DNA from 4 places in the Ralstonia psammae genome. Region 4 is predicted to be linked to each of the others. Evidence: predicted binding sites of a transcription regulator. Region 4 holds the regulator's gene; each other region holds the start of a gene.
What was found. The regulator FNR, encoded in region 4, switches genes on or off when oxygen is low (the NO sensors DNR and NnrR bind a similar motif). The targets are predictions, from matches to a motif close to TTGATNNNNATCAA.
Positions count from the first base shown of each region.

Region 1 (5,933 bases), on a different contig from region 4:
TGACGTCGTTCGTCTGGTCCCCTGCCTCTTCATCAGCAAGCTCCGCGTTTTCGAACGGCGCTTCACGCGGCACCGGCTCAGCAGATGCTCCCAACGCGGCCAACTGGCGCTGCACGCGCGCTTCCTGCTCGTCGAGCAAACTCCTCAGCCGGCCCCATTGCGCCTCGGTAAAGCGGGTCATGCCCAGTCTCCTACGGTTGATTCAGTGTCAAACTGCGTGCCCGGCTTCAGGCCTCCGTTGGTGAGAGCCAGGCCGGCCGCTGTCTGGATTGCTCCCACCGGCCAGCGGTCTTCACCTGATCGATAAAGCCCGCCATCTCTTCCTGCGACAACCCGCTGAGCACGTCGCGCTGGAACAGCGCTAGCACCGGCGCCGGAATGGTGGCAGTGATGCGCATGATCTCTTCGACAGCCCTGAACGCCCCGCGGGCCGCCATGACACAAATCACGGACAACTGCCTGGACGCCGGCAATTGGTCAGCCAGGAAGTCCCGCATGGGCGACGCCAGGTGGCCCATCCAGATGGGTGCGATCACGATGACGTGTTCGACTTCATCAAGCGGTGGACCTTCATAGCGGTACTTGGCGCGCGCATGGAATACCGTTTCGATCACGCAGCGCGCATCGCCCAGGAAGCCGGCGCGCGGATGTTCGTCCGTCACTTCGGCAAGTTGCCATCCGCTCTGCGCAGCCATCTGCTCTGCCACCTGACGTGCCGTACCGGTGCGCGAGTAGTACACGATCAGCTTCTTTTCCATCTCGTACTCCAGGGATTTCAAAAGCAATGGAACGGGTCAATTGCCTCTAGGAGCCGACCCACATCTGATCGACGACGGCACGCACGCCCGGCGCGTCCCATGCGGCCTCACGGGCCGCACGGCACTCGTTGAGGTTGCGCAGCGGCCCGTACAAGGTCACCGTCCCTTCCGCCACGGAAACACTGAGGCGCGAGGCGTCGACCGCAGCTTGGCGTTGCAGCGCCTTTGCAATGCGATCGCACAGATCGGCTGGACCCGCAGCGGGGCGCAATGTCAGCGCATTGGCCACAGACTTCACGCCGCGCACCTTGCGCACGGTGTCCAGCGCCGCGCGACGCTGGAAGTCCTGGTCGACTTCGCCGCGCAGGGTCACGGCCCCGTCTTCGACGGTGATCCGGACGGCATCCGGCGGCACCGATGCATTCCAATGCAACGCACTGCTGATCGCCTGTGCAATCTCGTCATCCGGGCGTTCCATATCCGGCGGCATCCTTACATCCACATGGACGACAAGCGCGGTCACGCCGGCAACACGCCGGATCGCCTCTTCAGCGGCGTGCTTGTCGGCAAACGTGTCGACGCCACCGGAGAGTGTGATGACGCCGTCCTTGGCCTGCACGGCAAAGCGACTGGCATCCACCGCCGGGTCCCATTGCAATTCTTCTTCGACATCGTGCTTGAGCTGGATATCGTTCTTCATGGGGATCTCCTAAGATTCCATCCCGGTCGAGGCCTAGTGCGACATCAGCGCCGGCACAGTCATCGTCTTCAGCAGCGTGCGTGTCACCCCGCCCAGCACCAGTTCGCGCAGGCGGCTGTGCCCGTAGGCGCCCATCACGATCAGATCGGCATTGAAATCGGCCGCCCGAGAGAGCAGCAATTCACCCACGGCGGCGTCGGAATCTGCGCAGTCGGCCTCTTCCACCGTCGTATGGATGCCGCGCGCGTTCAGCGCACGTGCTACCTGACCCACCGTGGTTTCTTCTGCCCAGTGCCTTGGCCGGGTGCTGGTGATCTGCAGCACGCGCACATTCGCGCCGGTCATCATTGGCATGGCATCGTGCAGCGCGCGCGCCGATTCGCGCCCACCGTTCCAGGCCACCAGCACGCGCTGTGGCAACGCCGTGAAGTTGCCCGCATACGGCACAACCAGCACCGGGCGGCCCGACTCCAAGACCAGTGTTTCCACAAAGTCGACGGCGATGAATTCATCCGCGTCGTCGTGGTTCCGTTGTCCGACGACCAGAAGATCGGCCTCCCGTGCTTCACGCAGCACCAGCGCCACAGGGTCGCCTTCCACTGCACGCCACTCCGTTTCCACGGAAAGCGCCTCCGTCGCCTGGCGAAAGCGCGCGTGCACGGCATCCCGGATGCTGTCCCGCCGGATGCGGTCTTCCTCCAGATAGCGGGCAGCGTTCTCCATCATGTAGAACCAGCTGAGGCTTGGCGCAAAGCTCGCATAGATGCCGACAAGTTTGGCGTTGTGCGCCTGTGCGTACTGCGCCGCAAGGTTGAGGCGGTGCATGGCGCGTTCGCTGCGGTCCAGATGCACCATCACGCTGGCGTAGCTCATGGTCAGATCCCGATGTCGTGTCAGAAGATGAGTCACCCGGTTAGGCAATGACGGCATTGCTCAGGGGTTCCGTAGCCGCGTGCGGTGTTTCCGACGGCAATGCGCGGACCAGCAGCACCGGCAGCGTGCTCAGGCGTATCACGCTCTCGGCCACACTGCCCAGCAGCAAACGCTGGAAGCCGCGTCGCCCATGCGTGCCCAGCACCACGGCTTGGGCACCGACGTTGTGGGCCGCCTGCTCAATGGCAGTCCCGATATCGAACGTCCCGATGGGATCGTCAACCACCACGCTGTGGACGTGCACGCCTGCCTTTTCGGCCTTGGCACGCGCGTCGGCAACGATTTGTTTGCCTTGTTTGACCAGTGCCTCGGTAAAGGCGCCGACATCGATATAGCCAACGTCGTACATCAGATACGAGTTGTCGATCACGTGGGCGATGACCAGCTCAGAACCAAGCTTTTGTGCAAGCTGGATTGCCTCATCCAGCGCGCGATTTGCCGTAGGACTGCCATCCACCGCTACCAGAATCCTGTCGTACATGATGTGCCTCCAACGAATCCGTTATCTGCCCCCAGCGGGCTGGCTGAATTCCATGTTGGACCACTTGGCGGATCACCCCTTGATTTACATCAGCGTTTGGCTAGCCGGACCGGTGCGCAATGCCAGTTGATCTGCCTCAATGGGACGAGCCCAACGCTCGATAGACTTGTCAGCCATCCGCTGCCCTTCTGGTGTGCAGTCGAAGGTCACGGCACCTTGTGCAGGATCAACCTCTGACACCGGCCCGTTCTTATAGTGAAAACGTACGCGCATCGGAGTTCAGCATGAGGGTCGACGAGATTTGTTCCCACCGCATCGTCCACGTCCAGGCAACGGCAACGTTGCAGCAAGCCGCCCGGTTGATGCGGGATGAAGGTGCCCGGGCGTTGCTTGTCACGGAATTCACCCCGGGGGGGACGCGGGTGGTGGGCATCGTGACAGACCGGGACATGGTGGTGCACGGCATCGCCAGCTGCGACGATTGCACCCAGACCGCCGTATCGGAAGTCATGACGCGCGGTCTTCTGACCATCCACGATGACGCCGTGATCAGTGAAGCCTTGCGCTCGATGCTGAGCCACGGCCTGCACCGTCTGGCAGTGGTCGATCGTCAGCAACGGCTGGTGGGCATGCTCAGTCTGGACGACGCCATCCGCGCGATAGGCGGCGAATGGACCTTGCTGGCCGGCATTCTCGGCCGCGACAACGCTGGAAAATCACACCAGCATGCGCCGTCCGATTTGATTCTCTAATTCTTGACCCAACCCTTTAGGAGTATTGCCGTGTTGACCAATGTTGGAACCGCGGACCGCGCCGTCCGCATCTTGATTGGCATCGCCATGATTTTGCTTGCGGTTTTTGGCAAGGTCCCCGCGTGGGTTGGCTGGTTGGGGCTGATTCCTCTGGCGACGGGCCTGATCCGCATGTGCCCGCTCTATTGGGTGCTGGGCATTGGCCGGGATTGACTAGGCGACAAACCACAACAGCGCCCAGCTGAACAGAAGCATGGTCAGCAGACCGGTGATGACCCTGCCGGCAAAAGCGCGGCCTCCGCTGATGGCCACAACGACCTTTGAAAACGTGTTGGCTGTCAGCGCAAGCATCACCAACGTGCCCGCTGTAGACGGCTGCAGCGTGTGGCCGGCAACCTGCGTTGCGATGGAGGCCGTCGCGGCATGCACATCGGCAAATGCACCAAACACGGTGACAGCCACCACCGCGGCTGTCCCAAACCATGTTCGAGCGGCGGCCGCAGCAAGCAGCAAGGCCGCCGTCCAAAGGGCAAAACCAATCGCGACGCGCCAGTTGATGGACGACCCCGAGTTCTCGGGCGCCTCCTGACGGGGCTCGCTGTCACGCCATATCCATAGAGCGGACCATGCCACGGTCGTCATCATGCCCACTGCCAGCGGGCCGGCCAGCAAGCGCAGCAAGTCGATGTTGATAGCGGCAATCAGCAACGCCATCTGCACCAGCGTAGCGACGTTGGACAGCAGCGCCGCGGCAACCGCACCGCCAACGAGGCGATGATCTTTTCGGACGTGCGCGGCCATGACCGTGATCGTGGCCACACTCGATGCGAAGCCGCTGAACAGGCCGGCCAGCGGCAAGCCGAGGTGCGCTCCAAACCATCGCGCCGCAAAATGGCCCGTGTTGCCGGTGAGCATGACAAGCAGCACAACCAGCCACAGCGTATGCGGGTTCCAGGCGTTCAGCAGCCCCATGTGCCGGTCGGGAACCGCCGGCCAGATCAGCAATGCTGCTACGGCAAGGATCAACAGATCGGCGAGTTCCCGCTGGGTGATGACCGTGCGGGCAAAGCGATGCAAACCCGCTTTGGCATAGAGCAGAACAAGGAGCACCGTACCGAGGGCCGCCGTCATTTCGGGCTCGCTCACGGCGTAGGCGCCTAACAGCGTGGTCGCAACGAGTGCGAGTTCCGTCGTCACGCCAGGGTCAAGGTTGGCGGAATGGTGATAACCCAGGGCCGCCAAAACCGCGACCGTCAGCAACACCGCGGGCACGGCAAACGGTATGGGCACGCTTGCCGCAATGGCACCGGCCAGCGCCCCAATCGCAAACGTTCGCATGCCCGCCGGCAGCTCCACGCTGTCGGCATGACTACGCTCGCGCTCGAGGCCGATCGCCAGCCCCACGCCCAAGGCAACCGAGAAGGACAGCAGTGAAGACATTCAGTGGATACGGATGGCCGTTGCATTGCACCCATTCAGTATTGCGCGCGGCAACGCCTCCCGATTGATCTGGCGCAGTCGATGGTCGACTGCAGGGACGTCGTTCCGCAGCACGCATCCATACTGACAGGACACGCCACACTCGGAGACTGCGATGTCCGAATCGATGCAGGCCATGGTGATGGAAGGGGCCGGAAAGCCATTGGTCTGGCGTGAAGTGCCTACGCCAACGCCTGGGCCGGGTGAGGTCCGGATCGCGGTGTCCGTGTGTGGTGTCTGCCGTACCGACCTCCATATCGTGGACGGCGAACTGACCGCCCCGAAACCCGCCCTCATTCCCGGTCATGAAATCGTCGGCATCGTCGAGTCGTGCGGCGAAGGCGTAACAACGCCCTCCCCAGGCGAGCGCGTGGGCGTGCCGTGGCTCGGCTGGACATGCGGAGTCTGCCCGTACTGCCTGCAAGGGCGCGAAAACCTGTGCGATCACCCGGCCTTCACCGGATACACGCGCGATGGTGGGTATGCGCAATACGTCGTCTGCGACGCGCGGTACTGCCTGCCGATTCCCGCACGGTACGACGATGCACACGCCGCGCCGCTGCTCTGTGCCGGCCTGATCGGCTACCGCACGCTGCGCATGGCCGGCGATGCGCACCGGATCGGCATTTACGGCTTTGGCGCTGCGGCCCACCTCATCACACAAATTGCCGTGGCAGAGCAGCGCGAAATCTTTGCCTTCACCCGGCCACGCGACACGGCGGCTCAACAACTTGCGCTGGACACCGGCGCCAAATGGGCAGGCGCCAGCGACACCCCCGCACCGGAACCGCTCGACGCCGCGTTGATCTTCGCACCCATTGGCGCGCTCG
Region 1 is NZ_CATZBU010000008.1:135,451-141,383, reverse strand. Features, by position in the region: gene R2N16_RS16930 (TraR/DksA family transcriptional regulator) at 1-181, opposite strand, end outside; gene R2N16_RS16925 (flavodoxin family protein) at 228-758, opposite strand; gene R2N16_RS16920 (BON domain-containing protein) at 805-1,458, opposite strand; gene R2N16_RS16915 (universal stress protein) at 1,492-2,331, opposite strand; gene R2N16_RS16910 (universal stress protein) at 2,372-2,872, opposite strand; gene R2N16_RS16905 (CBS domain-containing protein) at 3,157-3,624, shown strand; gene R2N16_RS16900 (YgaP family membrane protein) at 3,655-3,837, shown strand; gene R2N16_RS16895 (MgtC/SapB family protein) at 3,838-5,064, opposite strand; gene R2N16_RS16890 (zinc-dependent alcohol dehydrogenase family protein) at 5,219-5,933, shown strand, end outside.
Region 1: a site for FNR is predicted at 2,952-2,965, ahead of R2N16_RS16910 (universal stress protein). Genes of this name have one in related genera too.

Region 2 (5,933 bases), on a different contig from region 4:
GTGACGATGAATTGCGTGCCGCCGCCGCGCTGGTGGACGATGCCGTCAACGTGCTCCAGCATCGGCTCGATATTGCGCTTGATTGACCTGCGGTCTGCTTTTATCCAGCGATGAGCTGACGCTGCAACGCCGTGGTGTTCGGGATCACGACCTCGCGGCCTTCCACACGGATCAAGCCGTCGCGAATCAACTGCCGCAGCGTGCGGGAAAGCGTGGCCGGTGCCAGCCCCAACTTGGATGCGACCAGACTCTTGCTGCATGGAAACCGCGTGCGATCAAACTTGCGCGGCAGCGAGAGCAGATACCCGATCAGCCGTTCATTGGCGCTTTGCAGGTTCACGGTTTCGATGTCGCACATCAGCGTGTGCAGGCGCGCGGACAGGCCCGCGAGCATTTGCCGCGCCAGGCGCGGATGCACGTGCAGGGCATCATCGATGGCGCGCTTGTCGATCCACACCAGCAGGCTGTCTTCCATGGCTTGCGCGTCTGCGGCGTAGGGGCGGTTCAGGAACATGAAAGGCTCACCAAAGCATTCGCCAGGTCCGAAGAACTCGATGACCTTGCATTGGCCGTGCGCGCCTGGCAATACGAGTTTGATGGCGCCGACCACCACGACATAGAAGCCATCTGCGCGCTCGCCGCGGTGAAACGCGAAGTCATGCCGCGACACGCGCACTGCGTGGCTGTCGCGCATGAGCACGGCCATGTCATCGTCGTCGAAGTCCTGGAACAGCGGGCTGTGCTTGAGCAGATCGCCCACATTGAGGCTGTCGTGCATGGTGTGTCACCGGCAACAGAAAGAAGAAAAGCAGGCGGCCAATGCGCGCTGGGTGCCCTCGCTGGGCAGCGTGATGGCCGGGGTTCCGGGGGCACTTCGGTAGGCTTGTAGTGCGTAGTGTTTCACGCCGCGCTGGCTGAGGTTTTGCGCCAGCGCAAGGAGCTGTGGTTCCGGCAGCCAATCGGGGTGCCACGTGGTGCGGCACTCGAATGCGGCGCCGCTTTGCAGCAGAAGATCCAGGCACGCGTCGACCGGCGCGGCGCTGCCGCGGCGGCCCGTGAGCGCGTCGTAGCGCGGTGCGCTGGTCTTGATGTCGAGCCCCACCCAGTCCACCAGCGGCAGCACGTCGGCCAGGCGCGCCGGATAGATGCCGCCGGTGTGCAGGCCAATCTTGTAGCCGAGGGCGTGCACGTCGCGCATCAGCTGCGGCAGGTGCGGCTCGCTCAGCGGTTCACCGCCGGAAAAGACGACCGCATCGAGCAGGCCCGCGCGGCGCTGCAGAAACGCGAAGACATCATCCCAATCCAGCGTGCGTGCCCGCGTCTGCAAGTGCGGGTTGTGGCAGTAATGACAGCGCCATGGGCAGCCGGCCACGAACACCACTGCCGCAAGCTGCCCAGGCCAGTCGACGCTGGAGAACGGTGCCAGGCCGCCGATGGCCGGCGGCGGGCAGTGCGGCGGCTCAGCGGGCGCGGTCTTCAACAAAGAAGCGGCGTTCACGGAATTCCCCTTGCTTGCCGATGTTGAACGAGCTGACGGGCCGGTGATAGCCCATCACGCGGGTCCAGACTTCGCAGCGCGTGCGCTGGCTGTCGTCGAGTGCAACGGTGAGGTTGGCGGTTTGTGCAACGGTGCTCATACGGAGGCTCCTTCGTGATGGAGGTGGGTGGAAGAACCTGGAACGCCCGCCGCTGTGCAGTCGCACTTGGTGTGAGGCTGCTGGGCCAGCAGTTCGGCATCGCATTTCGGACAGAACGCGTGATGGCCAGACAGATAGCCGTGCTTCGGGCAGATCGAAAACGTCGGGGTGATGGTGATGTACGGCAGGCGGAAGTTCGCCAGCGCCCGGCGCACGAGTTCCTTGCACGCCTGCGGCGATGAGATCGCTTCGTTCATATAGAGGTGCAGCACCGTGCCGCCCGTGTACTTGCTCTGCAGCGCTTCCTGGCGCGCCAGTGCTTCGAACGGGTCATCGGTGTAGCCCACGGGCAACTGGCTGGAGTTGGTGTAATACGGCTGCTCGGTCGTGCCGGCTTGCAGGATGCCTGGCCAGCGCTTGCGGTCTTCGCGGGCGAAGCGGTAGGTCGTGCCCTCTGCGGGCGTGGCTTCGAGGTTGTACAGGTGCCCCGTCGCTTCCTGGAATTCCGTCATGCGCTGGCGCACGTGGTCGAGAAGGCGTACCGCCATGGCGTGGCCGAATGGTGTGGTGATGTCATCGGCATCGCGCGTGAAGTTGCGCACCATCTCGTTGATGCCGTTCACGCCCAGCGTACTGAAGTGGTTGCGCAGCGTGCCCAGGTAGCGGCGCGTGTACGGATACAGCCCCCGGTCGATCAGCCGCTGCACGAACTTGCGCTTTACCTCCAGCACGTCGCGGCCGAGGGCGAGAAGCGTGTCGAGCCGCGCCAGCAGCGCCGCTTCGTCGCCGGCGTGGAGATAGCCCAGCCGTGCGCAGTTGATGGTCACCACACCAATGGACCCTGTCTGCTCTGCCGACCCGAACAACCCGTTGCCGCGCTTGAGCAGCTCGCGCAGGTCCAGCTGCAGTCGGCAGCACATCGAGCGCACCATGTGCGGCTCCAGATCGGAGTTGAGGAAGTTCTGGAAGTAGGGCAACCCGTAGCGCGCCGTCATCTCGAACAGCAGCGTGGTGTTCGGGTGTTCCCAATCGAAATCGGGCGTGATGTTGTAGGTGGGAATCGGGAACGTGAACGCGCGACCCTTCGCATCGCCGGCCATCATGACCTCGATGTACGCGCGGTTGATCATGTCCATCTCGGGCTGGAGATCGCCGTAGGTGAAGGGCATCTCTTCGCCGCCGATGTACGGAATCTGTTCGCGCAGGTCGGCTGGGCAAGTCCAGTCGAACGTGAGGTTGGTGAACGGCGTTTGCGTACCCCAGCGGCTGGGCACGTTCAGGTTGTAGATCAGCTCCTGCATGGATTGCTTTACCGCCGCATACGACATCCCGTCGCGGCGGATGAACGGCGCCATGTACGTATCGAACGAGCTGAACGCCTGCGCGCCGGCCCACTCGTTTTGCAGCGTGCCGAGAAAGTTGACGATCTGCCCGATGGCTGCGGACATATGCCGCGGCGGCGTGGCTTCCACCTTGCCCGGCACGCCGTTGAAGCCTTCCGTCAGCAACTGCCGCAACGACCAGCCTGCACAGTAGCCCGAGAGCATGTCGAGATCGTGGATGTGGAGGTCGCCTTCGCGGTGCGCCGCACCGGCTTCGGGGCTGTAGACGTGCGAGAGCCAGTAGTTGGCCGTGACCTTGCCCGCCACGTTCAGGATCAGCCCGCCCAGGCTGTAGCCCTGATTGGCGTTGGCATTGACACGCCAGTCGCGCTGCTCAAGGTACTCGTCCATCGTGCTCTCGACGTCGACCAGCGTGTGCTTGAGCGAACGCAGCCGGGCGTGCTGCTCGCGGTAGACGATGTAGGCACGCGCGGTGCGCCAATAGCCGGCGTTCACCAGTACCTCTTCCACGCAGTTCTGGATGATTTCGATATCAGGGCAGGGAAGCGGGGCGAGATGTCCGAGCACGCCCGCGGTCAGGCGCTGCGCCTCGACGGTGTCGAATTCGCCGATGGCCTGGCCGGCTGCGGCGATGGCCTGGCGGATCTTCTGCGCATCAAACGGTGCCAATGAACCGTCGCGCTTGGTGACTTGCCTGCTGACCTGTGTGCTCGTCATGGGGTACTCCATCTAGTGGTATGGAGTCAGACTAGCACTACATATTGTGGTCAATGAGCCTGAATGACCTGGATTTTTGAATCGCTTGACCCCGGTCAACCGGTTCGTGTGTGACGCGGAAAGTGCGTGTCACTGTCAGTCGACGATGAACAGCCGGGCGCCATTCTTGGTGTACGACTGATGGGCTTCAGCATCGTCGCCCACCTGATAGCTCATCCCGGGCGTGAGCGTGAACTTGCGGCCGTCTTCCAGCGTGGTTTCCAGCTCGCCATCCAGGCAGAACAGGATGTGGCCCTTCTTGCACCAGTGGTCAGCCAGGTAGCCGGGCGTGTACTCGACCATGCGCACGCGGATGCGGTTCGACGCGTCGCCAAAGTAGCGGGTGCGCCAGATCGCCATGCCGGTCTCGCCAGTGTGTTCGGTCGGTTCAACGGCGGACCAGTCGGTCGTGCCAAAGGCGAAGGGTGCCATTTTCATCGCGGGCTCCGGTGGGTGACGTAAGTCCACGATGGTATCAGCGGCTTACGTGGTGCAAGCGTCGCATTTCATGTGCTTTAAACGGCGCTTGTTGGTACGCCCCGACGGCATTGCGTGCGGCTCAATAATCCGCCGCGCGCCGGCCGATTCCACTGCCCATGCGGCATCGCAGCAGAGCGCCAGAGGCGCCATATCAATGTATGCAGAAATTGCATGGTGCTATGCAACATCGACATAACGATCGCCATGCGCTTCTCTAATATCGTCGCTTTTTACAAAGCGTGACGAGCTTGGGCCGGCCCTTGGCCCCATGAGATCCGCGTCTGCGTGCGCCGTCCCTCCGGCCACGGATATTCCTTGGAGAAAGTCTTGAACACCAAACGTCTGACCTCTCACATCGGGCTGGCAATGCTGCTGGGCATTGCTGTCGGCTGGGGTTGCCACGAATACGCCAAGGACGCCGCGGCGGCCAAGGACATCGCTTCGTACTTCAGCATCATCACGGACATCTTTCTGCGCATGATCAAGATGATCATCGCGCCGCTGGTGTTCTCGACCCTGGTGACGGGCCTGGCGAGCATGAGCGGTGGCCGCTCGGTCGGCCGGGTGGGCCTGCGCGCGATGGTCTGGTTTGTGTGCGCGTCGGCCACGTCGCTGGCGCTGGGCATGCTGCTGGTCAACTTCTTCCAGCCGGGTGTGCACATGAACCTCGCGCTGCCGGATGTGTCGGCCACCTCGGGCCTGAAGACGGGCGACTTCACGCTCAAGGCGTTCATCACGCACGTGTTCCCGCGCAGCATCGTGGAGGCCATGGCCACCAACGAGATCCTGCAGATCCTGGTGTTCTCGCTGTTTTTCGGCGCCGCGCTGTCGACGATGAAGAACCCGATGGACAGCGTGATCGGCCGTGGCCTGGAAGAGCTGACCAAGCTGATGTTCCGCATTACCGACTACGTGATGCGCTTTGCGCCGCTGGGTGTGTTTGCCGCCATGGCCGCTGCCATCACGGTGGAGGGCGTGGGCGTGCTGTGGACGTACGGCAAGCTGATCGGCGAGTTCTACCTGGGCCTGGCGCTGCTGTGGGCGATCCTGTTCTTCGTCGGCTACGTGTTGCTCGGCCGTTCGCTGGGCCGCCTGCTGGGGCTGATTCGCGAGCCGACGCTGCTGGCGTTTGCGACCGCAAGCAGCGAATCCGCTTACCCGAAGACGATTGAAGCGCTGGACCGCTTTGGTGTGCCCAAGCGCATCTCGAGCTTTGTGCTGCCGCTGGGTTACTCGTTCAACCTCGATGGCTCGATGATGTACCAGGCGTTTGCGGTGCTGTTCATCGCGCAGGCCTACAACATCGAGATGAGCTTCACCCAACAGGTCACGCTGTTGCTGGTGCTGATGCTCACGAGCAAGGGTATGGCTGGCGTGGCGCGTGCTTCGCTGGTGGTGGTGGCGGCCACGCTGCCGATGTTCCACCTGCCCGAAGCCGGCTTGCTGCTGATCATCGGGATCGACCAGTTCTTCGACATGGGCCGCACGGCCACCAACGTGATCGGCAACAGCCTGGCCACGGCGGTGGTGGCGAAATATGAGCCGGCAGAAGAGGAAGAGGTGGCGGGAGTCACCGAACCTGCAGTGCAGCCGATCGTCGGCTGACGTTCAGCCAAGATGACAACACGCCGCCTTCCAGGGCGGCGTTGTCATATGTGGGCGGCGTTATTCGGGGTGAGAAGTAAGCGAAGCCACGGCCGGGCTCTGGGGCGCGTCA
Region 2 is NZ_CATZBU010000011.1:34,789-40,721, forward strand. Features, by position in the region: gene R2N16_RS19130 (putative zinc-binding protein) at 1-86, shown strand, start outside; gene R2N16_RS19135 (Crp/Fnr family transcriptional regulator) at 101-778, opposite strand; gene R2N16_RS19140 (anaerobic ribonucleoside-triphosphate reductase activating protein) at 785-1,498, opposite strand; gene nrdD (anaerobic ribonucleoside-triphosphate reductase) at 1,461-1,637, opposite strand; gene R2N16_RS19150 (ribonucleoside triphosphate reductase) at 1,634-3,697, opposite strand; gene R2N16_RS19155 (DHCW motif cupin fold protein) at 3,833-4,174, opposite strand; gene R2N16_RS19160 (dicarboxylate/amino acid:cation symporter) at 4,544-5,821, shown strand; gene murI (glutamate racemase) at 5,882-5,933, opposite strand, start outside.
Region 2: a site for FNR is predicted at 3,783-3,796, ahead of R2N16_RS19150 (ribonucleoside triphosphate reductase). Genes of this name have one in related genera too.

Region 3 (5,933 bases), on a different contig from region 4:
CTTCGCGGGCGCCCAGCTTGCCTGTGGAGAGCAGCGGGAACAGCACGTTCTCTTTCACGGTCTTCCATGGCAGGAGCTGGTCGAACTCCTGGAACACCATCATGCGATCCGGCCCCGGCTTGGTTACGGGCTGGCCCTTCAGGCGGATCTCGCCCTCGGTGGGTGTAAGGTAGCCGCCGATGGCCTTGAGCAACGTCGATTTACCGCAGCCCGACGGCCCGAGCAGGATGTAGCGCTCGCCGGGATAGACCTGGAAGTCGACGCGGTAGGTGGCCGTCACCAGATGCTGGCGCGTTTTGTACTGCAGCGTCACGCCGCGTACGTCCAGCAACGGCGGGGAGGTCGCCTGCATGGTGTTGTCTCCTGTGTGTGTTTTGTAGGTATGAATGTATGGAGGCGAGGGCGCTATCGGATATCAACGTGATACCGGAAGTGCGCCGCCGCGCCGCGCGAGCGCCGCCATTCGAGCGGCACGCGGTCGTAACCGCGCGCGATGCGTTCAATGACCATCACCGGGTCTCCCGGCTTGATGCGCAGCAGGCGCGCGTAGGTGGCGTTGACGGCCTCGGCCGTGAGCGTTTCTTCGGCACTGGCGATGATCTGTCCGCAGTGCGTTTCGTACAGCGGATACAGCAGGTCACCAAACGCGTCCAGCTCCAGTGTGGCGAGCGGCGAAAAGCGGTCGTACGGTAACCAGATTTCTTCTGCCAGCATTGGCGCGCCATCCAGCAGGCGCAGCCGGGTCAGGCGAATGACCGGCGAGCCTGTTTCAATCTGCAGGCCAGCAGCCGGTGCAGACGGTGCGTCGAGCACGTCGCGTTTGAGGATGCGGCTCTCGGGAATGCGTCGCTCGCCACTTTCGCTCTGGAAGCGGAAGAACCGGAACAACGAGCTGGCAAAGCTGGCACGCCGCACAAAGGTGCCACGGCCCTGGAAGCGTTCGAGCAGCCCTTCGGCCACCAGCACGTCTACGGCTTTGCGGACTGTGCCGACCGCCACGTTGTACATCTTGGCAAGCTCGGCTTCGGTCGGGATGGCGTCACCCGGGCGCCAGTGCTGCTGGGCGATCTGCGCGGCCAGATCGTCGCGCAATTGCTGATAGCGGGGCAGGCGGAGGTCGGCGGGCATGGTGTGGTGAATGGGTCAACTACTCATCTATATGACTCCGCATTGTAGGGAGCTTGCCTCCCCTGGGCATTACAGGAAAACCCGCAGGCCCCGGTCAAAACTGACACGGGGCCTGCGGGCTTTTACGATAAGTACGACGGATCAGCGGCTGACGCGGGCGGAAGCCGGGAGCGGTTCAGCCGGTTGTGCCTTGGGACGGCGCAGCAGCCGCAGCGCATACCAGGCCAGCACCAGGGCACCGGCGGCGAACACGATGTCACCCGGCACACGCAGCCAGACCAGCGTTTCCATCACCTTGGAGTGGACCACCTCCGGCGAGCGGGCGTACCACATGCCCTTGGTGACACTGGCCCAGGCCTGGTAGATGCCGGCCGGCAGCAGCGACATGAACACCATCATCGCCAGGCCGATGTTCAGCCCCCAGAACGCGGGCTTGAGCAGGCGATCGGCATGCAGGCTGCGCGCATACAGGCCGCGCAGGCAGAACAGCATCAGGCCGATACCGAGCATGCCGTACACCCCGAACAGCGCGGCGTGCCCGTGGGCGGCTGTCATGTTCAGGCCCTGCACGTAGTACAGCGAAGCCGGCGGGTTGATGGCGAAGCCGAGCAGGCCGGCGCCGACGGTATTCCAGAAGCCCACGGCCACGAAGCACAGCACGGGCCACTTGTACGCATTGAGCCACGGCGTGCCTTGCGTGCGGCGATAGTTCTGCAGCGCTTCGAGCCCGATCAGCGTGAGCGGCACCACTTCCAACGCCGAGAACACCGCACCCACCGAGATGATTGAGGTTGGTGTCCCCGTGAAGTACAGGTGGTGCAGCGTGCCAAGAATGCCGCCGAACAGGAACACGATCGTCTCGGCCACGATGGCGCGATTGGCGCTGCTGGCGCGAATCAGGCCCAGGCGCGTGAAGATGAGCGCGATGACGGCGGTGGCGAACACTTCAAAGAAGCCCTCGACCCACAGGTGGACGAGCCACCAGCGCCAGTACTCGATCATCGAATAGTGCGTGTGTTGGCCCCACACCAGCGAGGTCGAATAGAACCCGCCGATGCACGTGGCCGACAGGAACACCATGGCGATCAGCCCGCGCGATTCCGACGGCGTCTTCAGTGCCGGCCACAGTGCGCGGCCCAGCAGCACGACCCAGAACAGCAAGCCGACGAACAGCAGCAGCTGCCACACGCGGCCCATGCTGGTGTACTCCAGCCCCTGATTGCCGATCCAGAAGCCGAAGTCTGCACCGCGATGCTGCAGCGTGCCGAGCCAGCCGGTGGCGATGGAGCCCACCACGATAAAGATCAACGCCCAGAACAGCAGGTCAACGCCCAGCTTCTGAAACTTCGGTTCACGCCCCGACAGCAGCGGCGCAATGTACAGGCCCGTGGCCAGCCACGCCGTGGCAATCCACAGCACGCCCAATTGCGTGTGCACGGTGCGGCTGATCACATACGGCAGCACCTGCGCCAGCGGAATCCCGAAGAACGATTCACCTTCCACCGCATAGTGCGCGGTGATGGCACCCATGCCGATTTGCACCAGCATCAGCCCGATCACGGCAAAGAAGTACTTGCGCGTGGCCTTCATCGATGGCGTGGCGACCGCGTTGAGGAACGGATCGGCCGGCAGCGGCGCAGCCTCTTCTTCGTGCTTGCTGCTGCCTTGCAGCCACAGCATGGCGGCAATACCGCCCAGCAGCAGCACGATACTGACCATTGACCACACGGCGGCACCGCCGGTCATGGTGTTGCCCACGAGCGGCTCATGCGGCCAGTTGCTCGTGTACGAGATGTCGGTCTCGCCCGGGCGGTCGGCAGCGGCGGCCCATGACGTCCAGAAGAAGAACGCCGCCAGGGCTTCGCGATCGGCCGGCTCGGGCAGCACGCCGGTGGCCATGGCGTATTGATCTCGCAACGTTGCCAGTGAAGGATCGGTGCCGAACAGCGCCTCGAAATGCTGGGCCACACCGCGGATGGCCTCCGCGCGCTCGCGCGACACGGTCAGGATGTCGTGATCTGCGTCGTACGTATTGCGGCGCATTTCCTCCTTCACGCTGGCATCGACGGCGGCTTGCTGCACGGTCGTCAGCGGTCCATCGGTATCGAACTGCTGATGCGCGCGGATGGCTTGCAGCGCTGTGGCTTCGCGGTGCAGCCAATCGGCAGACCAGTCAGGCGCAACGTAGCTGCCGTGGCCCCAGACGGTGCCAAGTTGCTGGCCACCGGCCGCCAGCCAGGCTTCCTGGCCGCGCTGGATCTGCTCGCCGGTAAAGAGCACGTCGCCCACAGAGGTGACAACGGCATGCGGAATCGGCGGCGCTGCCAGATAGATCTGCCGCCCCAGATAGCCCAATGCCCCGAACGACAGAATGAAGATCAGGCCGAGCCACCGCCACAGCCTCTGATTGTTTTTCATGACAAGGTTCCTTGCAGGATGCAGTCGGAAATTCAGGCGCCACCACCGCAGCCGCCACAGCAGTGGCCGGCGCTGGCGGCAGACGCCACCTTGGTGATGGCAACGCGCCACGTGCCGGGGCCGCGCTCAAGGTAGTCCCAGGAAAACTGCCCTGGGCGCTCGACTTGAAACTGCGACTGCAGCGGGCGTGGATCGTGATCGTTGATCAGCTCCAGGCTCTGGCCGATACCGAGTTCCCCAAAGGCGGAGAAGATCAGCGGATGGCGCTCGCGCGGCGCCAGCACGCGGAGGTCGAGCTGGATGGTGGAGGTGGACTGAGTCATGGGATTCCCTCTGTGGGTGTTGCATCAAAAAGATGCATTAAGGATGCAACTATATTAATGAGGAGAATCTCCGCCGTTATTGATGTATATCAGATGCTTGTTTTGTGGGCATCTTGATGTGGCGAATCACGCCACGACTGGGCTTGCCCGCCATGCGGCGGGGCGGATGTGCTGGTCGGGGCCGGTTTTCGTTTGCGCTGTATCAAAGCCCTACTGGCTGCCGGGGCCTAACGTGGAGCGGACGACACCAGACCGATATACGGGGGAAAAAATGAGCCGTCTTCACACCGTCCGCAGCCTGATGCGCGCGGGCTTGATTTCTGTGGTGCTGGGCGCAGTGCTTGCGGGCACTGCGGCCCGCGCCGCCAGCGCCAAGTTGCCGGGCGACTTTGGCCCGCCACGTGGCGAGCCGATCCACGCCGTCCTTACGAGTCCGCCGCTTGTGCCGCCACCAGTCCACCGGAACTATCCGGCCAAGGTCATCGTGGAACTGGAAGTGGTCGAGAAGGAAATGCAGATCTCCGAAGGGGTCAGCTACACCTTCTGGACGTTCGGGGGCACCGTTCCCGGCAGCTTCATCCGCGTGCGGCAGGGCGACACGGTGGAGTTCCACCTCAAGAACCACCCGGGCAGCAAGATGCCGCACAACATCGACCTGCACGGCGTGACAGGGCCGGGCGGTGGTGCAGCGTCGAGCTTTACCGCACCGGGCCATGAATCACAGTTCACCTTCAAGGCGCTCAACGAGGGCATCTACGTTTATCACTGCGCCACCGCGCCCGTGGGCATGCATATCGCCAACGGCATGTACGGCCTGATCCTGGTCGAACCGCCCGAGGGCTTGCCCAAGGTTGATCACGAGTACTACGTCATGCAGGGCGACTTCTATACCGCCGGCAAGTACCGCGAGAAGGGCCTACAGCCGTTCGACATGGAAAAGGCCATCGACGAGCGCCCGAGCTACGTGCTGTTCAACGGTGCGGAAGGCGCGCTCACTGGTGACAAGGCGTTGCACGCCAAGGTGGGTGAAACGGTACGCATCTTCGTTGGCAACGGCGGGCCCAATTTGGTCTCCAGCTTCCACGTGATCGGTGCCATCTTTGACCAGGTGCGCTACGAGGGCGGCACCAACGTGCAGAAGAACGTGCAGACCACGTTGATCCCGGCGGGCGGCGCGGCGGTTGTGAAGTTCACCGCGCGCGTGCCGGGAAGCTATGTGCTGGTTGACCACTCGATCTTCCGTGCCTTCAACAAGGGCGCCATGGCCATCCTCAAGGTGGATGGCCCAGAGAACAAGCTCGTCTATTCCGGCAAGGAGCTGGATTCCGTGTACCTGGGCGATCGTGCCGCACCCAACATGAGCGCCGTCACCAGGGCGACCCAGGCGTCGGAGAGCGGCACGCTGACGGTCCAGGATCAGGTGCAGGCAGGGCGCGCGCTGTTTGCGGGCACGTGCTCGGTGTGCCATCAGGGCAACGGCGCCGGGTTGCCGGGCGTGTTCCCGCCACTGGCCAAGTCGGATTTCCTGGCAGCAGACCCGAAGCGTGCGATGAATATCGTGCTGCATGGCCTGAACGGCAAGATCAAGGTCAACGGTCAGGAGTACGACTCCGTCATGCCGCCGATGACGCAGCTCAATGATGACGAGGTCGCCAACATCCTGACCTACGTGCTCAACAGCTGGGACAACCCTGGCGGCCGCGTGAGCGCAGACGACGTGAAGAAGGTGCGTGCCCAGCCGGCACCCGCCAAGGCCGTGGCCGAACATTAAGCGGATCTGCACGACCATGGCCCGCCTGACCTTGCACATTGCTGCCATGTTGATGGCGCTGGCCGGTGCCGCCGCACACGGTGCCGCCTATGTGCAGTTGCCCGGCGGTGATTTCGACAGCGTGCTGCCGCAGAACGCACCGGGGCTGCCGCAGCGGGTGCGCATCGAGCCATTTGAGTTGCGCGCCACGCCCGTCACCATCGGCGAATTCCAGGCCTTCGTGCAACGTCATGAGGCTTGGCAGCGTGGCCGTGTGCCGCAAGTCTTTGCCGGCAAGGCCTACCTTGCCGACT
Region 3 is NZ_CATZBU010000003.1:454,890-460,822, reverse strand. Features, by position in the region: gene R2N16_RS08860 (ABC transporter ATP-binding protein) at 1-352, opposite strand, end outside; gene R2N16_RS08855 (GntR family transcriptional regulator) at 406-1,128, opposite strand; gene R2N16_RS08850 (nitric-oxide reductase large subunit) at 1,270-3,546, opposite strand; gene R2N16_RS08845 (DUF2249 domain-containing protein) at 3,579-3,869, opposite strand; gene nirK (copper-containing nitrite reductase) at 4,141-5,640, shown strand; gene R2N16_RS08835 (formylglycine-generating enzyme family protein) at 5,657-5,933, shown strand, end outside.
Region 3: a site for FNR is predicted at 3,949-3,962, ahead of R2N16_RS08845 (DUF2249 domain-containing protein). Genes of this name have one in related genera too.

Region 4 (5,933 bases):
GGCGCCAGCCGGACGCCAGCGCAACCAGTTCGACACCGCGATTCAGCCAGTCCTGGCGCAGCTCTTCGAGCAGCACTCGGATGGTGTCCGCGGAAACATCTTCGTCGAACAGCTTGCGCAAGTCATTGACTCGCAACGGGTCCTGCGCGCAGATCAGCGCGGTTTCGAGGACGATTTTCGCCTCTTGGGTATTCATCGGGTTGAGCGGCTCGTCATTGCTCGCGCGCGGCCAGTCGCCATCACGCTTGAGGTTTGTCGTCCCGCCGCGAAGCACGCGGCATTTCTGAATGCTGTTGCCCGCCCGGGCCCGGCGCGTAAAGGCCAATGGATTCAATTGAACCCTGCACCGAAACGCAATGGCTATGCCCGCAAAGTAGGGCCGGAGGAGCGAGTTGATCCGGTGCCGGTCAGGCACCACAAGGGCAATTTCTTCCGCCGCCATGGGGACGGATACTGCGCCGGACGACTACCAACGAAGAATGGCAGCCCGCCCGAATCGACTGTCCAGGGTGACTTTACCGCTGGATGGCATCGCTTGGCGCCGCGCTTGGGATTGTTGATTTGCGCGGGTGGCGAATCGAATTGTTGTCGATTGTAGGGCAATTTCCCGCGGGGCCGCAACCGGGAAGATGTCCTAGCCTCTCGTCCCAGGCCGGATGGCAATTTGCGCGTGCTTTAAACGCCTACAGCACCAGACAGAAGCCATGTGCGTTGAGCATCTCTGGAAGCCAGATTGCGTGCGCCAGCCCCCAGACCCCGAACATGGCGATGACAACGCCCGCCGCACCTCGCACCCACCGCTGGCGCGACAGTCTGCGCAGCCACCCGGCCAGGCCAGACATCATCAGCAGGTTGGGCAGCGTACCCGCACCAAAGGCGAGCATGACCACGGCCCCCGAGGCAGCGTTGCCTGCCAACAACGCCACAGCCAATGCGCCGTAGACCATGCCGCACGGCACCAGCCCCCACGCCATACCCGTGATATACCGGCGCAGCAACGGCGGCTGACGTTGCAGCCTGCCGCCCAGCGTGGCGGCCACTCGAGACAGGCCACCCGCGACGCGGCCGAGCCAGCGCTCAAGCCACACACTGCGCCACGCATCTCCGGCAGACCGCACAAGCAGCAAAACCCCGTAGGCGAGCAGCAACGCACTGGCGAAGGCAAACAAGCCGCGTTGAATCGGCAGCCATTGCTGGCGCCAGACGGTCGCGCCCATCGCACCCATGATTGCGCCAAGCAGCGCGTAGGTGGTCAGCCGCCCCGCATGCATGACGACCTGCTCAAACCAGAGCCTGCGACGCGACACGATCCGTACCGCCACGCCCCCACGTTCGGCCGCGAGTGCAATACCACCGCACATCGCCAGACAATGCACACCGCCTAGCAATGCAATCAGAAAAACGCTGAGCAGCGCCGCGGCACTCATCTTTCTGACGCTCCTTTGATATGGGCCAAAGTTTTCGTTTTACTGTTGCGAACTAAGCGTAATCGGCGCGATTTGCCGCATCGGAAATGTCCGATGACAAGAAGGTCGCCGTTATAATAAGCGTGAGTTGCACCACAAGAATTACTCATTTCACTTTCACGAAATTCAGCCGCCCCCGCCCCGTGCTCACTCGAATCGCACTTACCGATCAAGCCTCGCGTTGCTCCACCTGTGTACTCGGGCAAATCTGCCTGCCGGTGGGAATGAACTCGGACGACGTGCGCAAAATGGACGATTTGGTCGGCGAGCGCATCCGCATTAAGAAGGGGCAATCGCTCTACTCCCTGGGTGAGCCGCTGGAAGCGGTTTACGGCATTCGTTTCGGCACGCTCAAAACCCACCTGACGCTTGAAGACGGTCGCCACCAGATCACGGGGTTCCACCTGCCGGGTGAAATCGTCGGGCTCGATGGCATTGGCGATATGCGCCACGTGTCGGACGCTACCGCGCTGGAAGATACGGAAGTCTGCGTGGTGCGCTACGACGAGTTGCAACACCTTTCGCGCCGGCTGCCTTCGCTGCAGCATCAGTTCCTGCGCATCATGAGCAAGGAAATCTCGCAGGATCATCTGATGTTGCTCACGCTGGGTTCCATGCGTGCGGAGGAGCGCCTCGCTGCGTTCCTGCTCAACCTCTCGAAGCGTTCGGCCCAGCGCGGATATTCCTCCACCGAATTTGTGCTGCGCATGAGCCGCGAAGAACTTGGCAGCTATCTGGGTCTCAAGCTCGAAACCGTCAGCCGCCTGTTCTCGCGCTTTGCCGAAGCGGGCCTCATTCAGATCCGCCAACGGCACGTCAAGCTGATCGACCTGGCCGGCCTGCGCCAGGTCATGAGCGGTCAGGCCACCTAAGCTGCTTTCCATGGCGCCCGCTCACACGAGCGGGTGTTCATGCGCTTCGAGTTTGCCGATGCCCGGCGACACATAGAGCGTCAGCGCGCTCGACAATCCGCACAGCAACCAGAACAAAAAGAACGACATGGTGTAGACCGCCTGGGCCGACACCGTGATCTGTTCGCCGAAGAAGCGCAGGTCGGCGGGGTCCACCACCGCAAAGACCACCAGCTCAGCCAGCGCGGCCGACAGAAATGCCGGCCACAGAATCCACATCAGCAGTCGACGCTTCATCGGGCCTCCGCGTGGATGGCATGCGCCGGTGCGACGGCCGTCTTTTCGACGACTAAACCGCGCCGCACGACGTTGTCGTGAATAACGGCATCGGGATGTGACATGGCCAGCCAGATGGTGACGCCACAGCCGATCATGGCGACGAACGGCCCGGCCATCAGCAGCCACGGCCAGGGCTCGCGCCACCAGGGACGGACCGGTGCGGAAGATTGCGTTGCGTGCATCGTTGCCTCCTGTTGGGGATGCCGCGTCAGCGCGGCACGATGAAGCTCGACGGTTCGCGCAGTACGAGGCTGTCGCTACCGCTGTCTGCATGGATGACGAAGCGGATCTTGTGCGAGCCTGGGGCGGCGTCGTCGGCCGGCCGGCGTACACGCACGGGCAGCAGCCGGTTGGCCGCCGGCGGCAGTTCCAGTGTGGTCGACTCACCGCGACCGCCCTGCACGTCCAGTTCCGGCATGCCCTCTGCGGTGATGGTCACGCGCACGGGGTGCTCGGACGCGTTCATCAGCTGCAGGCGATAAACGTTCTCGATCTTGCCGCCTTCCACTTCACGCGCCAGTGCACCGCGATCGCGAATCACGTCAACCTTGAGAGGCTGACGCATCGCCAATGCCACGATGAAGCCGGCGATGAGGACCAGCATGATCCCGGTATAGATCAGCACGCGCGGGCGCAGCAGATGCCGAAGGGCTTCCTTCGGACTGAGCCGATCACGCATCGCCCGCTCCGACGTATAGCGGATCAGACCGCGCGGGTAGCGCATCTTGTCCATGACCTGATCGCAGGCGTCAATGCAGGCGCCGCAACCAATGCATTCGTATTGCAGCCCTTGGCGGATGTCGATGCCGGTCGGGCACACCTGTACACAGATGCTGCAATCGACACAGGAACCGAGACCCTGTGCTTCGAAATCGGCGTTGCGCGAACGGCTGCCGCGCGGCTCGCCGCGCTGGGTGTCATAAGTGACGACGTAGGTATCGGGATCGACCATCACGCTCTGGAAACGAGCGTAGGGACACATGTAGCGGCACACTTGCTCGCGCATGAAACCGGCGTTGCCCCATGTCGCGAATGCGTAGAAGAGCATCCAGAACGTCTGCCAAGGGCCGAGCGACAGCGTCCAGGTCTCCATGCCCAGGTCGCGGATCGGCGTGAAGAAGCCGACGAAAGTGAAGCCCGTCCACAGCGCGATCAGCACCCAGGCTGAATGCTTGGTGGCCTTGAGACGCAGCTTGCGCAGGCTCCAACGCTCACCGTCGAGCCGGATGCGGGCAAAGCGGTCGCCTTCGACATGCCGCTCGATCCACATGAAGATTTCGGTGTAGACCGTCTGAGGGCAGGCATAGCCGCAAAAGAGCCGCCCCGCCACCGCCGTAAACAGGAACAGCGCCAGCGCCGAAAGCACCAGCAGCACCGTCAGATAAATGACATCCTGTGGCCACAACACGAGGCCAAAGAGGTAGAACTTGCGCGCACCCAGGTCGAACAGCACGGCTTGGCGACCGTTCCACTGGAACCACGGCAAGCCATAGAAGATGGCTTGCGTGGCCAGCACCAGCCAGACGCGCCAACGCGCAAAGGCGCCGGTCACGGCGCGCGGATAGATCTTGCGCCGGACCTCATAGAGCATCTGCTCGGTCGGTGCGTCCTCGGCGCCCGCCGCCGCAGTAGCGGGCGTCATCGGGCGCCAGGCTGGCTCGTTGTTGCTCATTGCGCGTGACTCGTGTTGCTGTTCGACAGACCCCAGACATAAGCTGCCAGCATCCGGATCTTCTCCGGCGAGAGCAGGTTCTCGTGTGCCGGCATCGTGTTGTCCCGGCCCTTGAGGATGGTCTCGACGATGGTCGCTTCCGAGCTGCCATACAGCCAGACGCGGTCCGTCAGGTTAGGTGCGCCGAGCGCCTGGTTGCCCTTGCCGGTTGCCATGTGGCAGGCCGCGCAGACCGACTTGAAGGTCGGTTCGCCGCGTGCTGCCTTGATCGGGTCGTAAGACAGGCCCGACAGCGAGCGCACGTAGTTGGCCACGTTGACAGCCTGATTGCCGTCCACCACCGCCGCCAGCGACGGCATGACGCCGTGACGCCCCTTGGTGATGGTGGTCAGGATCGTCTCGGGCTCTCCGCCGTACAACCAGTCGTTGTCGGTCAGATTCGGAAAGCCCTTCGAGCCGCCGGCGTCCGAGCCATGGCACTGCGCACAGTTGTTCATGAACAGGCGCTGGCCGATCTCATGGGCCTGCGGGTCCGCGGCGATCTGCTTGATGTCCGTGCCGGCATAGCGCTCATAGAGCGGGCGGACCTGCGCGTCGGCCGCCGCACGCTGCGAGGCCAGCTCGCCGCGCGTGGAGAAACCAAGCACCCCGCCGTATGCGCCCAAGCCCGGGTAGAGGATCAGGTACCCCAAAGCAAAGATGCACGACAGCAGGAACATCCACATCCACCAGCGCGGCAGCGGATTGTTCAGTTCGCGCAAATCGCCATCCCAGACGTGACCGGTATCTTCACCGGCGCTGTGCCCGGGAGCCACTTGAATACGCCGCTGGGAGAACAGCAGCCAGATGCACCACACGATGCCGACCAAGGCGATCGCTGCGATGTAATACCCCCAGAAATCCGAAATGAAGTCGCTCATGATTCTGTGTCCTTATTGATGCGGGCGCGACGCATCTGCGCGCATACCAGCGACCTCGGTCTCATCGGGCAGCAGGAACGGCAGCATGGCCGACTCCGCATTGGCAGCGCGACGATGCGCGGAGAATGCCCACCAGGTGATGCCGACGAACAGCACGAGAAAAACGGCAGTCGCGATTGCACTCAGCATGGCCATGGCTTACTCCTTGGCGGCAACGGTGGCAGGCGCAGCAGCAGGGCCGACAGCCATGTCCCGGACGTTGCGCAGTTCCACACCGAGGCCTTGCAGATAGGCGACCACAGCGTCTTCTTCCGTCTTACCGGCGAGCTGCTCGCGCGCACCGGCGATCTGTGCATCCGTGTACGGCACACCGAGCTGGCGCAGCACGTGCATCTTCTTTTCGATGTCGCTGTTGTCCAGCGGCGTCTTCGACAGCCATGCATATGACGGCATATTCGATTCGGGCACCACTTCACGCGGGTCGCGCAAGTGAATGCGGTGCCAGTCATCCGAGTAGCGTTGCCCCACGCGCGCCAGGTCCGGACCCGTGCGCTTGGAACCCCACAGGAACGGATGATCGAAGACCGACTCACCTGCCAGCGAATAGTGGCCGTAGCGTTCGGTTTCGGCGCGAAGCGTACGCACCTGTTGCGAGTGGCAGCCGACACAGCCTTCGCGGATGTAG
Region 4 is NZ_CATZBU010000002.1:180,013-185,945, forward strand. Features, by position in the region: gene scpB (SMC-Scp complex subunit ScpB) at 1-196, opposite strand, end outside; gene R2N16_RS04490 (sulfite exporter TauE/SafE family protein) at 684-1,427, opposite strand; gene fnr (fumarate/nitrate reduction transcriptional regulator Fnr) at 1,610-2,338, shown strand; gene R2N16_RS04500 (hypothetical protein) at 2,360-2,614, opposite strand; gene R2N16_RS04505 (FixH family protein) at 2,611-2,838, opposite strand; gene ccoG (cytochrome c oxidase accessory protein CcoG) at 2,865-4,328, opposite strand; gene ccoP (cytochrome-c oxidase, cbb3-type subunit III) at 4,325-5,248, opposite strand; gene R2N16_RS04520 (cbb3-type cytochrome oxidase subunit 3) at 5,261-5,443, opposite strand; gene ccoO (cytochrome-c oxidase, cbb3-type subunit II) at 5,447-5,933, opposite strand, start outside.